DNA from 3 places in the Proteus mirabilis HI4320 genome. Region 2 is predicted to be linked to each of the others. Evidence: predicted binding sites of a transcription regulator. Region 2 holds the regulator's gene; each other region holds the start of a gene.
What was found. Region 2 encodes ArgR, which controls arginine synthesis, uptake and breakdown. Its sites were predicted from a motif close to ANTGAATAAAAATACANT; they were not measured.
Positions count from the first base shown of each region.

Region 1: a site for ArgR is predicted at 3,342-3,359, ahead of argA (amino-acid N-acetyltransferase). Genes of this name have one in related genera too.
Region 3: a site for ArgR is predicted at 3,216-3,233, ahead of argC (N-acetyl-gamma-glutamyl-phosphate reductase). Genes of this name have one in related genera too.

Region 1 covers NC_010554.1:2,505,650-2,511,689, reverse strand. The annotation lists gene recD (exodeoxyribonuclease V subunit alpha) at 1-1,874, shown strand, start outside; gene argA (amino-acid N-acetyltransferase) at 1,973-3,307, opposite strand; gene amiC (N-acetylmuramoyl-L-alanine amidase AmiC) at 3,552-4,814, shown strand; tRNA gene PMI_RS11400 (tRNA-Met) at 5,019-5,095, opposite strand; tRNA gene PMI_RS11395 (tRNA-Met) at 5,117-5,193, opposite strand; tRNA gene PMI_RS11390 (tRNA-Met) at 5,235-5,311, opposite strand; gene mltA (murein transglycosylase A) at 5,569-6,040, shown strand, end outside.
Region 2 covers NC_010554.1:3,724,287-3,730,326, forward strand. The annotation lists gene ppa (inorganic diphosphatase) at 1-287, opposite strand, end outside; gene fbp (class 1 fructose-bisphosphatase) at 487-1,494, opposite strand; gene mpl (UDP-N-acetylmuramate:L-alanyl-gamma-D-glutamyl-meso-diaminopimelate ligase) at 1,660-3,039, shown strand; gene argR (transcriptional regulator ArgR) at 3,108-3,578, opposite strand; gene mdh (malate dehydrogenase) at 4,029-4,967, shown strand; gene PMI_RS16930 (helix-turn-helix domain-containing protein) at 5,068-5,334, opposite strand; gene PMI_RS16935 (DNA-binding protein) at 5,520-5,867, shown strand; gene PMI_RS16940 (DNA-binding protein) at 5,946-6,040, shown strand, end outside.
Region 3 covers NC_010554.1:3,553,679-3,559,718, forward strand. The annotation lists gene poxB (ubiquinone-dependent pyruvate dehydrogenase) at 190-1,914, shown strand; gene argE (acetylornithine deacetylase) at 2,006-3,169, opposite strand; gene argC (N-acetyl-gamma-glutamyl-phosphate reductase) at 3,270-4,274, shown strand; gene argB (acetylglutamate kinase) at 4,295-5,068, shown strand; gene PMI_RS16015 (argininosuccinate synthase) at 5,133-6,040, shown strand, end outside.

The DNA.
Region 1 (6,040 bases), 1.2 Mb from region 2:
GCCCGTTAGATTTACGTTTTGCTCAAATGCTGGTGGCAGATGAAAATCCTATCCTACTGTTTATTTTTGCCTATCTCAGTGCTCAAACAGGGGCGGGCCATGTTTGCTTACCGTTAAATATCATACAACAAGATAAATTGTTTGATGGGCGACACACCGAGCTTTCACAAGCCATTTGGCAGGAAATGGCGCAACCATCAGCGAAAGAAATACTGGCAGAGCTTAATCAGAGCGAGTGTGTTAATCAAGGCCATAGTGACTTACCTTCACCTATTATTCTCGATAACGGATTACTTTATCTACAAAGAATGTGGCGTTATGAAGAGCAAATTGCGCAATTTTTTCGCCAAGAGCAACGGGTGGTTGATATCGATGAAAATCAATTAACAAACGTATTAAATCAACTTTTCCCAAGCGTTAAAACACATGCTGAAACTAACTGGCAAAAAGTCGCCGCAGCGGTTGCTATTACAAGCTCTATTTCGATTATTTCGGGTGGCCCAGGAACAGGGAAAACCACGACAGTAGCAAAGATTTTAGCTGCTTTTGTCATGCTAACGGCGAATGAAAAACCCATTATTCAACTAGCCGCACCCACGGGAAAAGCGGCAGCTAGATTGACCGAATCATTAGGTAAAGCATTAGCGCAATTGGCACTAAGTGAAGAAGAGTTAAAATGGATGCCCGATCAAGCGCAAACCATTCATCGCTTATTAGGTGCCCAACCGGAAAGTCAGCAAGTTCGTTATCATCGCGATAATCCGCTACAACTTGATATCTTGGTTATAGATGAAGCTTCTATGGTGGATTTACCGATGATGGCGCGTTTAATTGAGGCCTTACCGGAACATTGCCATGTTATTTTTCTGGGAGATAAAGATCAGCTCGCTTCGGTAGAGGCAGGAGCCGTTTTAGGGGATATTTGTCGTTTTGCGGATCAGGGGTTTAGCCAACGCCGTTTTGAGCAGATTGATCGCTTAACACAAGGTGAATTACAGAAAGATCCCGCTTCTATGACGACTTCTACTACGCCAGTTTCGGTGGTCAGTGATTCACTATGTTTACTGCGTAAAAGTTATCGTTTTGGCTCACATTCAGGTATTGGTCAATTAGCTTTTGCGGTTAATCAAGGACAAGTGAAGAGTGCTATGACGTTACTGAAAAAAGCGACAGTAACACAAGAGAGCACTGAGCGAGAAAAACATACCGATCCGCAGGACATCGAATTTATCTCATTAGACACCGATGAGAGCTATATGAAGATGCTTCAAGATGTTGCTAAGGCTTATCATCACTATCTATCGTTAGTCGCGCAAAAAGCAGCACCAGAGACTATTCTTCATAGCTTTAATCAATATCGTTTATTGTGCGCTTTGCGAGAAGGGCCTTTTGGTGTCACAGGACTAAATGAACGTATTGAGATGCTGTTACATCGCCAACGCTTGATACGACGACCTATAAATAGTTATCAGCGGGAGTATATTGGACGACCAATTATGATCCAGCGTAATGACAGCACATTGGGGCTATTTAATGGTGATATCGGCATTATGCTTAATAACGATGAAGGAGAAATGAAAGCTTTCTTTCAGTTGCCTGATGGCACATTGAAAGCTATCCAACCTAGTCGTTTACCGCAACATGAGACTGCTTATGTGATGACAGTACATAAATCACAAGGTTCGGAATTTACCCATACGGCACTGGTGTTGCCAACACAATTTTCTCCTATTGTTAGCCGAGAATTACTCTATACGGCGATAACGCGAGCCAAGCAGAAGCTATCACTTTATTCTTCTGAATATATGGTGAAAATGGCGATCCAGACACGTATTCAACGCCGCAGTGGATTAGTTGAAAAACTGCGTTACTGAGTGATTTTTTAAGTTAATACGAATTAATATTATTATAGTAAATAGCAAAAGACAGGCTTTGAGAGGGGGAGCCTGTCTTTTTTACTTTATTAATAAAACTACTCTTTATGTAGATCTAAAATTAAGATCTTAGAGCGACGCTGATAATTATACAGAGCCTGTTTTTCAATAGGTAATTTATCGATTTCAGCAGGCGTAAAGCCTTTTTCTTGGAACCAATGAATACTACGAGTCGTGAGCACAAATAATTTATCTAACCCCATCTGTTTAGCTTGGGTTGATATGCGTTGTAACAACACTTCACCTCGACAAGAGCTACGATAATCAGGATGAACGGCGACACAGGCCATTTCACCTATTTTTTCAGACTGATAAGGATAGAGGGCAGCACAAGCAATGGTGAGATTATCGCGCTCAATAATAGTGAATTGATCAATTTCCATCTCAAGTTGCTCTCTTGAGCGACGCACTAAAATGCCTTGTTGCTCTAATGGACGAATAAGCTCTAATATGCCACCAATATCATTAATATTGGCGCGACGGACTTTCTCGGCACTTTCCATCACAATCTGCGTACCAATACCGTCACGAGAAAATAACTCTTGAACAATGGCACCATCCGCTTGATAGCTTAATAAATGGCTACGCTCAACACCACGACGGCAGGCTGTTACCGCACCTCGTAAAAAACGTACAGTACCTGAGTGATAATCGCCTGTAGTTTGTAATGCTTGAATTCGTTCTTCTGCTTGATTAGGTAAGAGTTCAGACACAATCTGGCCACTTGCATCTACAACCCCTTGCGAAGAGCAAAAGCCAATAAGCTTTTGTGCTTTAAGTTTGATAGCTAGCTGGGTTGCGACCTCTTCAGAGGTTAAATTAAAACTTTCCCCTGTAACAGAGACGGCAACAGGGCCAATTAACACAATGGCATGGTTATCTAACTGACGATGAATGGCTTCTTCATCAATACGGCGAATTTTACCGCTATGGCAATAATCAACCCCATCATCGACACCTAAAGGTTGGGCAATGACAAAATTACCGCTAACCACATTAATATGCGCTCCTTGTAAGGGCGTATTACTTAAACTCATTGATAAACGAGCAGTAATATCGAGTTGTAAAGTACCGGCAGATTGTTTAACTACTTCAAGGGTTTTACTATCAGTAATTCGTGTGTGTTTATGATAGAGCGGAGAAATTTTTTGCTCTTCAAGAGCCACATCGATTTGTGGTCTAGCGCCATAAACCACCACTAACCGTATTCCTAAACTATGCAATAAACCAATATCGTTAATGATAGAGGGAAAGTTCTCATGGGCTATTGCTTCTCCCCCTAGCATAATGACAAATGTTTTACCTCTATGTGCATTAATATACGGAACCGAGTGTCGAAAACCATCGACCAATTCGGTGCTACGCTCTTTCATAAAGCCCCTCTCAGGTGAATTTTTATTCGCATTTAATGTATTTTTATTCTTTTTGAGCGGAAATGGCAAGTAAAATCCGATCTTACTGTTTTAACAGAAGGCAGAATATTTGTATAAAAGTGTGTAATTGTGCTGTTTTTAAGTGACAGTGAAGTGTGGATTCGGTAAAGTTTTTCGTTCAGATATTTTTTGACCGTCTGTTTTAGCACTTTTTGATGTTAATCGTTTTTTTTGGAATATTTTCATGAGTCATTCAGAACATAATCAAACACGTCGTCGTCTTATTAAAGGAATTGGCGCGTTATTGTTATTAAGTGTTAGTCCTGTTGGCTTAGCGGCAACATCATCAGTGGTTGCCGTCAGGGTATGGCCTGCATCGACTTATACACGTGTGACTATCGAATCAAGTAGACCCTTGAAATATCGCCAGTTTGCGTTATCAGCACCAGATAGAATTGTGGTTGATCTTGAAGGTATCCAACTGAATAGCGTTCTGAAAGGTATGGCTAGTCAAGTGCAAACAAACGATCCTTACTTAAAACTTATTCGTGTCGGTCAAAATACCCCAACTACGGTTCGTTTAGTGTTTGAAATTAAAACCCCCGTTCAGCCACAAATGTTTACTTTAAAACCCGTTGCTGAATTTAAAAATCGCTTAGTGCTCGATTTCTATCCAAGCCATGCGGCGACGAGTGAAGATGATCCGCTATTAGCGCTATTGCGTGAATATAACGAAGGGGATTTACAACAAGCAGTGCCTGAACAAACGGATACGCGTAAGCCCGGAAGAGCAGGACGAGATAGGCCGATTATTATCATGATTGACCCCGGCCATGGTGGTGAAGATCCGGGAGCGATGGGGAAATATAAAACTCGTGAGAAAGATGTTGTACTACAAATTGCCCGTCGCTTAAGAGCTTTGATTGATAAAGATGCCAAAATGAAAGCTTATATGACGCGTAATGAGGATGTGTTTATCCCCTTAAAAGTGCGAGTAGCGAAAGCGCGTAAAATGCAGGCTGATCTCTTTGTCTCTATTCATGCAGATGCATTTACCAATCGCTCGGCTAGAGGCTCTTCTGTTTTCGCGCTATCCAAAACAGGCGCAACAAGTAATACCGCACGTTACCTAGCTCAAACCCAAAATGAAGCGGATTTAATTGGTGGGGTGAGTCGAAGTGGTGATCGCTATGTTGATCACGCAATGCTTGATTTAGTACAGACCGCGACAATTAATGACAGCCTAAAATTTGGTAGTGAGGTATTAAAATTATTAGGTGGCGTGAATAAGCTACATAAAAATAAGGTCGATCAAGCCGGATTTGCGGTTTTAAAAGCCCCTGAGATCCCTTCTATTTTAGTAGAGACGGCTTTTATTAGTAATATTGAAGAAGAGCGAAAGCTCAAAACGGCTAAATTCCAGCAACAAGTTGCTGAATCTATTTTCAAAGGTATTAAAGCCTATTTTGCTAATGGTGGTGAACTGACATTAGCTGATCGAGGCTGATCTCGCTATACAACTACAACTTATTTTTGAGACTTCTAGTGGGAAATAAATAGTTATTTTCTACTAGAGGTAACAACTTATTATTTTTTACCCAATAAGTTAAATCATAACTCAGTAACAGGGAGTATATTGGTTATTGTAAATAGAGTAGGGATTAAGAGAGTATTTAATGGGAATTTGTAGAAAATAAAATTAGGAAAGGATTGGTTGCGGGGGCCGGATTTGAACCAACGACCTTCGGGTTATGAGCCCGACGAGCTACCATGCTGCTCCACCCCGCGTCCGAAAACATTTATAGAAATTGGTTGCGGGAGCCGGATTTGAACCAACGACCTTCGGGTTATGAGCCCGACGAGCTACCAGACTGCTCCATCCCGCGACTGAATCTATAAATTTTAACTTACTGCATATGTTGTGAATTGGTTGCGGGGGCCGGATTTGAACCAACGACCTTCGGGTTATGAGCCCGACGAGCTACCAAGCTGCTCCACCCCGCGTCTCCACAGAGGGGCACTATACTCAGGATCTGATAACTTGCAAGTTTTTTATGTAATTTTTGCCATTTTCTTTTAAAAACGGTCAGAAATAATACACAGAGGTGTAATTTTAGACAGTTATACTTTAGATAACACACTAAATGGTGAAGCCGATAATTAAAAAAACTGCAACCACTTCTGTATCGATATCTTTCTTGATTTGGCTTTGGTATCTTTCTTGTCATCAACTCTTTTTAAAGTAGGAATATAAGTAAAAAATGGTTACTTGGCGAAAATCGTTTCTTTTGGGGATATTAGCGCTTGCCTTAACAGGCTGCCATCGTCCAACAGATCAGGGACAACAGTATAAAGATGGTAAGCTTAAGCAAGATCTTATTGAAGTTAACTCGCCAAATACGCAAGGCAAGCCCATTAATGGTTCAGATTACCTTGAACAAATTAACCAAATAAATCAAACATCTTCACGTCTATACAATAGTAATCAAGATACTTATCAAGCAGTGGAAAATTGGTTACGCTCAGGGGCAGATACGCGTCAATTACGTCAATTTAATATCGCAGCCTTTCAAATGGAAGGGGAAGATAATTATGGGAATGTAAAATTTACCGGATATTATACCCCTGTTTTAGAAGCACGTTTAACGCCACAAGGTGACTTTAAATATCCGCTCTACCGCATGCCAGCCAAAGTGCGTGGTAAATTGCCTTCACGAGCGGCTATCTATAACG
Region 2 (6,040 bases):
ATTTTCAGTACGCCAACAGGACGGCAACGAATGACTGAACCTGGTTGTAATGGGTATGGAGTTGGAACCAGAACGTCTACTGGATCACCATCTAAAGATAATGTGTTGTTGATGTAACCGTAGTTGCATGGGTAGAACATCGCTGTTGACATAAAACGGTCAACGAACAGTGCACCACTTTCTTTATCAACTTCGTATTTGATTGGATCAGCATTGGCTGGAATTTCAATAACAACATAGATATCTTCTGGTAGTTCTTTACCAGCAGGAACATGATTCAGGCTCATAAAAAATTTCCTATGAAAAATTAATTTGACGTGGCTCGTAGTATAGCGAAAAGTTTTTAACAATACCCGTTTTTTGCCGTACAGGTTGCCTTTTGAGGTAAAAATAAGCAACAAATACACGAATTAGCTATTTTGGGAGATGAAAAAACCGGACGCGTTAATTAAGCCCGGTTTAACTATATCCTGACAAAAAGAAAATTTATTCTTCGTCTGGATATTGAGCCATAAATGCTTCTGCTTGTTCGACCATCGCTTTAGTACCCACAAAGAATGGCATGCGTTGGTGCAACTCTGTTGGTTTGATATCTAAAATACGATCTTTACCATTACTGGCTTTACCACCCGCTTGTTCCGCGAGGAATGCCATTGGATTGCATTCATAAAGTAAGCGTAATTTACCATTTGGATGACTTGCCGTACTTGGGTAAATATAAATCCCCCCTTTGAGCAAGTTACGATGGAAATCCGCAACCAAAGAGCCAATATAGCGAGTTGTATAAGGACGGTTAGTCGTTGCATCCTGCTCTTGGCAATACTTGATGTATTTTTTTACCCCTAATGGGAATTTAATGTAGTTACCTTCATTGATTGAATACATATTTCCGGTAGGCGGAAAATGAACACTTTCGTGAGATAAACAGAAAACCCCTAAAGAAGGATCGTAAGTAAAGGCATGTACACCACAACCGGTAGTGTAAACCAACATAGTAGATGAGCCATAAACGACATAACCCGCAGCAACTTGGCGATTACCGGGTTGCAGGAAATCATCTAGTGTCACTGGTTGGCCAATAGGCGTAATACGGTGGTAAATAGAGAAAATAGTACCAACGGAAACGTTTACATCGATATTAGAAGAACCATCCAATGGATCCATTAATACCACATACTTGGCATTTTCCGCACGATCACCTTCAAAGATAACGATATCGTCTTCTTCTTCCGAACCGATCCCCGCAACTTCACCACGAGCTTTAAGTGCTGCTTTTAGTTTCTCATTCGCGTAAAGATCCAGTTTCATCTGGGCTTCACCTTGAACATTAGAAACACCGTTAGTGCCAAGAATATCGACTAACCCAGCTTTATTAATATCACGGTGAATAATTTTAGCCCCAAGCTTAATGGCTGACAGTAATGCCGTTAATTCGCCAGTTGCATGGGGAAAATCTTGTTGTTTCTCGACGATAAATTCGCCTAATGTTTTCATGACGTGGGTCCTGAATGTGAATGGATAAAATATAAAAAGGAAAAAAGTTTCCTTATTAGTGGCAAGTTTATCCAAAGAATCGCATGATTCAAAGGTTAATCCGTTTCTAATCTGCTTTTTGATGGTTAGAATAGTGACCAACTTCATGCTATTGGAAAGAAATTCATGCACATTCATATTCTTGGTATTTGTGGCACCTTTATGGGAAGTCTTGCCATCTTAGCTCGAGCGAAAGGGCATAAAGTAACTGGCTCTGATGCAAATGTTTATCCTCCAATGAGCACATTATTGGAAAATCAAGGCATTGAGCTAATCGAAGGTTATGATCCACAACAATTAGAACCTGCTCCTGACATGGTGATTATTGGCAATGCGATGACTCGAGGGAATCCTTGTGTTGAAGCGGTACTTGAAAAAGGATTGCCTTACACATCAGGGCCACAATGGTTACATGACTATATTTTGCCTGAGCGTTGGGTTTTGGCCGTTGCGGGTACCCATGGTAAAACGACTACGGCAGGTATGCTGGCTTGGATTTTAGAAGATTGTGGTTATCAACCTGGTTTTTTAATTGGTGGTGTGCCGGGTAACTTTCAAGTTTCAGCACAATTGGGGGAAAGCCCGTTTTTTGTTATTGAAGCTGATGAGTATGACAGTGCTTTCTTTGATAAACGTTCTAAATTTGTTCATTACTCGCCACGTACGCTTATCTTAAATAATCTGGAATTCGATCATGCAGATATTTTTGATGATCTAACGGCGATTCAAAAACAGTTTCATCATTTAGTCCGTATTGTGCCGGGCAGTGGCAAAATTATCATGCCTGATAACGATCTGAACTTAAAACAGACCATTGGTATGGGATGTTGGAGTGAGGAAGAGTACACCGGTGAGACGGGTGATTGGCAGGCGAAAAAGATCAGTAATGACAGTAGCCACTTTGCAGTGTTCCATAAAGGTGAGCAAGTCGGTGAGGTTTGTTGGGGACTTTCGGGTGAACACAATATGCAAAATGGCTTAATGGCCATTGTGGCAGCTCACCACGTTGGTGTATTACCGGTAGATGCATGCGCAGCACTCAATAAATTTATTAACGCCCGTCGTCGTTTAGAGTTACGGGGTGAAGTAAATCAAGTGAGTGTTTATGATGACTTTGCCCATCATCCTACGGCGATTTTAGCAACCCTTGAAGCGCTACGTAGTAAAGTTGGCGGAACAGCACGTATTATTGCGGTATTAGAACCTCGCTCTAATACGATGAAGATGGGGATCAGTAAAGATGATATCGCCCCGGCATTGGGACGTGCTGATGAAGTTTTCTTATTTCAGCCACCTAACATTCAATGGTTAGTCAGTGATATTGCTGAGAAGTGTGTACAGCCTGCTCGTTGGAGCACGGATATTGATACATTAGTGGAGATGGTTGCTAAAGAAGCTAAACCGGGTGATCATATTTTGATCATGAGCAATGGTGGCTTTGGTGGTATACATGAAAAACTCCTGGCGAAATTAGCCACACCAAAATCATCTGTGGATCAATATTAATTTAAATAAGTAAGCCACTGAAATTTCAGTGGCTTACTGTTTATGACCTATTTTCCTGAAGTCGCTATTTATAATTCCTGATCAAATAGGTTTAAAATCGCATCTCGTAGTTCTTCTGTTGAGAATCCTGGCGCGGGTGTAGAAAAAATAGTGTCATCACCAGCGATACTTCCGAGGATCCCTTCTGCTTTACCTAAAGAATCTAATAAACGTGCAATAAGCTGTGCGGCACCGGGGCTGGTTCTAATAACCACTACTGAGTGGTTATGGTCAATATCAAGTACCAAATTTTTCAATGGGCTACTTGCTGTTGGTACACCAAGTTCTGTTGGCAGGCAGTAAACCATCTCCATTTTGGCATTACGCGTTCTTACTGCGCCAAATTTTGTTAGCATACGAGAGATTTTAGACTGGTTAATATTATCAAAACCAGCTTCTTGTAATGCAGTTACAATCTCGCCTTGTGAACTGAATTTTTCTTCTTTCAGCAGGGCTTTAAATGCTTTAACCAAGTCTTCTTGCTTAGAAGGAGTGCGCATAGTTCACCTTTAGTGAGTTATCAATAACTCGCACATTATGCAGAGAAGTGAATTTTTATGCAACATTAGCTCCGTTAATCTTGTTTCTCTTCTTGGTTGATGTGTGTTTTTGTGTGTTAACTCAAAAAAGTTTTATTTCTCGATATTGAATGCGATAATCTTGATTAGGTAAATAATTTGTTAACTAAATGATAATCTTAAATGATTATGCAATATGAGATAGCGCGTTTAGCTCTTAGTGATATTTATTGGAATTATTTCTCAAAAGAGTGCCCGCTATCTCATTAACAGATAAGCAATTTGTTTAGAATAACCGAAGTATTATTTTTTACTACAAATGCCTTATTATGCAATATAGCTGTTAAATAATTGTTTTCTTTACTAGGTGTGTTGCGTAATAGTGAGTATATCAAAGGCGTTCCACTATCTCGTAAACTAAGGAGTATCAGAATGAAAGTAGCAGTTCTCGGTGCAGCGGGTGGTATTGGTCAGGCACTGGCACTTCTTCTTAAAAATCAGCTTCCAGCTGGTAGTGAACTCTCTTTATATGATATCGCTCCGGTTACACCGGGTGTTGCAGCGGACTTAAGTCATATACCTACTCAAGTAAGGGTAAAAGGTTTTGCTGGCGAAGATCCTTCTCCTGCATTAAAAGATGCAGATGTTGTTTTAATTTCTGCCGGTGTTGCCCGTAAACCGGGTATGGATCGCTCTGATCTTTTCAATGTAAATGCAGGGATCGTGCGTAATCTTATTGAAAAAGTTGCACAAAACTGCCCTAAGGCGCTTATTGGTATCATTACTAATCCAGTCAATACTACGGTTGCTATCGCTGCTGAAGTACTGAAAAAAGCCGGTGTTTATGATAAAAAACGCCTATTTGGTGTGACAACACTGGATATTATCCGTGCGAATACTTTTGTTGCTGAATTAAAAGGCAAAGATCCACAAACAACGAATGTTCCGGTCATTGGTGGACACTCAGGTGTCACTATTCTTCCTTTGCTATCTCAAGTAGCCGGTGTGTCATTTACTGATGAAGAAGTTGCTGCATTAACAAAACGTATTCAAAATGCGGGGACTGAGGTTGTTGAAGCTAAAGCGGGTGGCGGATCAGCCACATTATCAATGGGACAAGCAGCTGCGCGCTTTGGTCTTTCATTGATCCGTGCTTTAAATGGCGAAAAAGATGTTATTGAGTGCACCTATACCGAAGGCGATGGTGAACATGCCCGTTTCTTTGCACAACCTGTTCGTTTAGGTAAGAATGGTGTTGAAGAATATCTACCAATCGGTCAATTAAGTGATTTTGAAAAACAATCTCTTAATGGCATGTTGGATGTATTGAAAAAAGATATAATTCTTGGCGAAGAATTTATTAATAAATAAAAAATAACTTTTTTGCTTTAAAATAATGTAAATTTAAATAAAAACCGCTGATAGTGTATCAGCGGTTTTTTTTATTAATTATAATATATGTAATTATTAGTTAATTATTGGTTTTGTCGCGTATCTTCCGTTCAAGTAATTCTCCTGTTTCAGGATGAAAATAACGACTGGGCCAAATTTCCGAAGGCGCTACACCTAGAAAGTCAGCAATGATTTTCTCACCTTTTGGCCAAGGGCGTGACAGTGCATTAGCCAGTGTTGAAGAGCTTAAACCAGCTTGGCGAGAGATGGCTGCCAGTGTTGTGCCTCGTTTTCTGAGTGCGGCAATAATATCGGCAGGATGCCAATCAGATTTCCTTGAAATCATTTTTAATCCTTTTTCTATAAAATTAAATGCTGTGTTAGTGGTATAAATAACAGTTTATTAGAAATGCTTAAAAGCATTAAACTGATTATTTAGAAAATAAAATAACATTATTTTTCTAAAAATATTTCTGATTTTTTTCTTAATAATTTCTTTTTTGAAGTTGATAACAATTTTAGAGAAACGTAATGAAAAAAGAGTGGTATACGGCAATGGAATTGACGGGTATAGGTGGATTACCTAAATCACCACAAGGTGTAAATGCAAAAGCTAAACGTGAATCTTGGTTAAAACAAAAGAGAACTAATAAACAAGGAAATGGCGTTGAATATCATTACTCTTGTTTACCAGAAGAAACTTTAATTGCTCTGGAGCTTTATGAACCATTAGCACATTACAAACTAAATAAAGAGGAGCCACTCGTTATCTGGGTGAAAGCATTCCAACAACTTAATGATGGTGAACAAAAAACAGTAACAGAGCTGATCTTGCGGGATGGTATTAGAAGTTTTTTAGAAAAGATCGTCAAAGATTAAGCGACTTTAAAGAACGCGCTATTGCGTTATCCGCAACCGATATCTGACTAACCTCTTAGTTGAATGTGAGATGAGATCATGAAAAAAGAATGGTATACAGCAAAAGAATTAGTAGGGCTTGCAGGGTTACCTAATTCTCCACAAGGGGTCAATTTAATGGCACGCCGTGAAGG
Region 3 (6,040 bases), 170 kb from region 2:
ATTATTTTTTATAGTTAATTTCCTTTATTAATTGACCTATCTACCGTGACAATCAATCAAGAGATGTTATTCTTAATATTTGATTTAATAACACGGTATTCTCTATATGATGTGGTAAAAGAGTCGGTTGTTATATCTGGGGCAGCATGTAGAGAGATTACCCACTAAAATAAAAAGGAAATGCGTCACATGAGTAAGCAAACAGTTGCAACCTATATTGCTAAAGTGCTCCATAATGCAGGTGTGAAACGTATTTGGGGGGTGACGGGCGATTCATTGAATGGATTAAGTGATAGCTTGCGCAAAATGGGTACCATTGAATGGATGGGCACACGCCATGAAGAAGTCGCGGCTTTTGCCGCCGGAGCAGAAGCGGCTATCAATGGTGAATTAGCCGTTTGTGCCGGCTCCTGTGGACCAGGTAACTTACACTTAATTAATGGACTTTTTGATTGTCATCGTAATCATGTTCCCGTGTTAGCGATTGCCGCTCATATTCCCTCTGCTGAAATTGGTAGTAATTACTTTCAAGAAACTCATCCTCAAGAGTTGTTTCGTGAATGTAGTCACTATTGTGAATTAGTCTCTAATCCCGATCAGATCCCACAAATTCTGGCTATCGCTATGCGCACCGCTATTTTGAAAAAGGGTGTTGCGGTGGTGGTATTACCCGGTGATGTAGCGTTAAAACCCGCTCCAGAAGATGCCCATGAAAATTGGTATCCACTACAATCACCACTGATTATGCCGAATCGTTTTGAAATCGAAAAACTTTCTGAGGCACTGAATAACGCTAAAAATATCACCTTAATGTGTGGTGCCGGTTGTGCTCAAGCACATGATGAAGTGGTGAAACTAGCACAAACCTTAAAAGCCCCTGTTGTGCATGCACTACGTGGTAAAGAGTATCTTGAGTGGAATAATCCATGTAGCGTGGGAATGACGGGTCTTATCGGTTTTTCATCGGGTTATCACGCAATGGAGAATGCCGATACTTTAGTACTGTTAGGTACTCAATTCCCTTATCGCGCTTTCTATCCTGCCAAAGCTAATATTATTCAAATTGACCTTAATCCAAGTAGCATTGGCTCACATTGCCATGTGGATATGGCTTTTGTTGGAGATGTCAAAGCAACCCTTAATGCATTACAACCGCGATTAAAAGAGAAAACAGATACCGCACATCTTGATGCCTCGTTAAAACATTATGCTAAAGCACGCAAAGATTTAGATGCATTGGCTCAACCTAGTGAGCGTGAGTTGATCCACCCTCAGTATTTAGCACGTCGATTAAGTGAATTAGCCAACGATGATGCGGTATTTACCTGTGATGTTGGCACGCCAACAGTTTGGGCAGCACGTTACGTGAAAATGAATGGTAAACGTCGTTTAATTGGTTCATTTAACCATGGCTCAATGGCGAATGCGATGGCGCAAGCTATTGGTATTCAAGCACTGGACAGAAAACGTCAAGTTGTGGCGATGTGCGGTGACGGTGGTTTTACCATGTTAATGGGTGATTTCATCTCATTGGCTCAAATGAACTTACCGGTGAAAGTGGTGATTTTTAATAACAGCGTATTAGGTTTTGTGGCGATGGAAATGAAAGCGGGGGGCTATTTGACTGATGGCACCGATTTACATAATCCTGATTTTGCCGCTATTGCCAATGCGGCGGGAATTAAAGGTATTCGCGTTGAGAAAGGCGAAGATCTTGATGAAGCATTAAAAACAGCCTTTGAACATGATGGCCCTGTTATTGTGGATGTGGTAACCGCAAAACAAGAGCTTTCCATGCCTCCGGAAATTAAATTTGAGCAGGCCAAAGGTTTTAGCTTGTATATGATGAAAGCGATTATTAATGGTCGTGGCGATGAAATAGTGCAATTAGCGAAAACCAACTGGTTGCGCTAATCATTAAACGCATAATCGTTATATTGCGAGTTGCAGGGGCTAATAGCCTACCTGCAACTTGCATTTCAACATAAGTCGATAGGATTTTTTATTATTTCGCTTTCTCTGCTAAACAAAAGTTTTCAATTAATTGCCCCATTAATTCACGAGTTGGCTCAATAAAAGCCATATCAATAAACTCATCAGGCTGGTGGGCTTGTTCAATGGAGCCAGGACCAAGCACTAGCGTAGGGCATAGCGCTTGAATAAAAGGTGCTTCGGTACAGTAATTAACAGTTTGCGCTTTCTCACCCAGTAGTTTTTCAATCACGGCAACCATTTTATGATCGGTCGGACACTCGTAGCCGGGAATAGGCTCGTGCAATGCTTCGACACTTAAACGTCCCGGCCAGCGCGCTTTTACCGGGGCTAATGTTTCGTGCAGCAGATCATCAAGATCTTGCAGCGTTAATCCCGGTAATGGGCGAATATCCATATGTAATTCACAGCAAGCACAAATTCTATTAGCAGCATCACCACCGTTAATATAACCAAAGTTCATGGTGGGATAGGGAATAACAAACGCCGGATTGTTATAACGGGTTTTTAATCTATCGCGCAGTGTACTGAGATGGGTGATAGATTCATGCATTAACTCAATAGCGTTGACACCTTTTTCCGGATCACTAGAGTGACCGGATTGCCCAGTAATACGGATAGCATTAGATAAATGCCCTTTGTGAGCACGTATTGGTTGTAATGAGGTGGGTTCGCCAATAATAGCAAAATCAGGACGAATAGCGGTATTAGCGGCAAAATAACGTGCACCAGCCATCGACGTTTCTTCATCTGCTGTAGCAAGAATATACAGAGGATGTGTGAGTTGAGAGGTATCTATATCTCGCAATGCATCAATAATAAAGGCAAAAAAGCCTTTCATATCTGCCGTACCTAAACCATATAACTTGCCTTCTTTTTCCGTTAGGGTAAAGGGATCTTGAGTCCAACGCCCTTCATCAAATGGCACCGTATCCGTATGTCCACAGAGTAATAACCCGCCGGTTCCACTGCCAAGGGTAGCAAGTAGGTTAAATTTCCCTCTGGTTTCAGGTACTGGTTGTATTTCAATTGAAAAACCGAGTGTTTCCAACCAATTAGCCAACAGATTAATCAGTGCCTCGTTACTTTGGTCTGTCTTAGCATCTGTTGCACTAATTGAGGGTGTTGCAATTAATTGTCGATAAAGCTCAATAAATGTAGGTAATTTAATATTCACTGTTGACAGCCTTTCTTCATAATAGTATCAATATTCATGCACTTTTTTTGAATAAAAATACATTAATCGGTTTGTGTTCATAGTACAAGGTAAGAATGACATGTTAAATACTCTGATTGTAGGAGCAAGTGGTTACACCGGTGCTGAATTAGCAGCCTATCTTCAGCAGCATCCCCATGTAAATTTGAGCAGACTGATGGTATCCGCTCAAAGTGTAGATGCAGGGAAGTGCTTTTCTGAGCTTTACCCACAATATCGTGGCTTAGTTGATTTGCCACTTGAGCCTATGGTCGATGTTGCTAATGCCGCTGAAAATATCGATATCGTTTTTTTAGCCACCGCACATGAAGTTAGTCATGACATTGCCCCTATTTTTCTCGCTCAGGGGTGTGTGGTGTTCGATTTATCCGGCGCCTACCGAGTACAAAATAAACATTTCTACCAACAATACTATGGATTCGAGCATAAGAATACTGATTGGTTATCACAGGCGGTTTATGGTCTTGCCGAATGGAACGCTGATCAGATTAGTCAGGCTCAACTTATTGCTGTGCCGGGTTGTTATCCCACCGTTTCTCAGCTGTCGTTAAAGCCATTAGTTGAAGCGGGATTATTAGACAGCACTCACTGGCCTGTTATCAATGCCACCAGCGGTGTAAGTGGCGCAGGCAGAAAAGCGTCTTTAACAAACAGCTTTTGTGAAGTGAGTTTACAACCTTACGGTGTTTTTACGCATCGTCACCAACCGGAAATTGCTACTCACCTTGGCATTGATGTCATTTTTACTCCTCATCTTGGTAATTTTGCTAGGGGGATCTTAGCCACTATCACCTGTAAGTTAAAACAAGGTGTCACAGAAAATGAGGTAAGGCAGGCATTTGAAACAGCGTATCAAGGCCAACCGTTGGTACGTGTGTATGACAAAGGTCTACCTGCATTAAAAGCCGTTGTCGGTACCGCCTTTTGTGATATCGGGTTAGCACAACAAGGTGAGCATTTAATTATTGTCGGTGCGGAAGATAACTTATTAAAAGGGGCCGCAGCACAAGCGGTGCAATGTATGAACATTCGGTTCGGTTTTGCACCAACCGAAACACTTATCTAAATAATGAGTAGGGACGTTTTATGGAACCATTAATTATCAAACTAGGCGGTGTACTGCTAGATAACGAAAAAGCGTTAACACGTTTTTTTACAGCACTACAAGAATATCGTACTAGTCATAGTCGTCCATTAGTGATTGTTCATGGTGGTGGCTGTTTGGTTGATTCTCTGATGAAAAAGCTGCAATTGCCCGTTGTTAAAAAACAAGGCCTACGAGTTACCCCCGCCGATCAAATTGACATTATTACTGGCGCGTTGGCAGGAAGTGCCAATAAAACATTGCTGTCATGGGCCACACGCTTTGGTTTAAATGGTGTCGGACTTTGTTTGGGCGATGGCCAATTAGCTAAAGTAACAAAAATTAGTGATGAACTAGGTCATGTAGGAAATGCTGAACCTGGCTCTCCTGAGTTATTAAATCTATTACTGAATGCAGGGTATCTCCCGATTATTAGTTCTATAGGTGTGAGTATCCAAGGTGAACTGATGAATGTTAATGCTGACCAAGCGGCAACAGCGATTGCTGAAACCTTAGGAGCAGATTTGGTGTTGCTCTCAGATGTAAGCGGCATTTTGGATGGCAAAGGACAAAAACTCACAGAAATATCTGCCACAAAAGCGCAAGCATTAATCGACCAAGGCATTATCACCGACGGCATGATTGTTAAAGTTAATGCTGCGTTAGAAGCGGCAAGAACGCTTAGACGTCCTGTTGAAATAGCCAGTTGGCGTCACGCGGAAAAACTGACTGATTTATTTAATGGTATGGTGATCGGGACACGTATTTTAGCTTAAACACAACCACATAACGCTTTGTATATTGGCGAAATAAACACAATTGAGAATAAAGGTTATCACTATGACGAAAGGTATTAAAAAAATTGTACTGGCATATTCAGGTGGTCTAGACACATCGGCTATCATCCCTTGGTTAAAAGAGCATTATGACAATTGCGAGGTGGTTGCGTTTGTTGCTGATGTGGGACAAAGCCGTGAAGATCTGGAAGGTGTAGAGCAAAAAGCATTGGCGTCAGGGGCCAGTGAATGCTATGTGGTTGATTTACGAGAAGAGTTTATTAAAGACTATGTGTATCCAGTATTAAAAACAGGAGCATTATATGAAGGGAGCTATTTGTTAGGCACTTCAATGGCACGTCCTGTGATTGCTAAAGCACAAGTTGAATTGGCATTAAAACTCGGGGCTGATGCCTTGGCGCATGGCGCAACAGGTAAAGGTAATGACCAAGTTCGTTTTGAAAGTACTTATACCGCACTGGCACCGCAACTTAAAGTGGTTGCGCCTTGGAGAGAGTGGGACTTGCGCTCCCGTGAAGCTCTACTGGATTATCTAAAAGTTCGTCATATTCCAACCACGGCGACACTTGAGAAAATTTATAGTCGTGATGAAAACGCATGGCATATCTCAACAGAAGGTGGAGTGTTAGAAAGTCCATGGAATGCTTCTAATGAAGATTGCTGGGCATGGACGGTAGATCCGAAAAAAGCCCCTGATACACCTGAACAGGTTTCTGTAACGGTAAAAGCAGGTGAAGTGGTTGCTATCAATGGCAAAGCTCAATCCCCTTATGAGTGTTTAGCTACATTAAATACGCTAGGCGTAAAACACGGTATTGGTCGTATTGATATTGTGGAAAATCGTCTGGTCGGTATGAAATCTCGCGGTTGCTATGAAACCCCGGGAGGCACCATTATGATGGCGGCACTGCGTGGTGTTGAGCAACTGGTTTTGGATAGAGATGCTTTTAA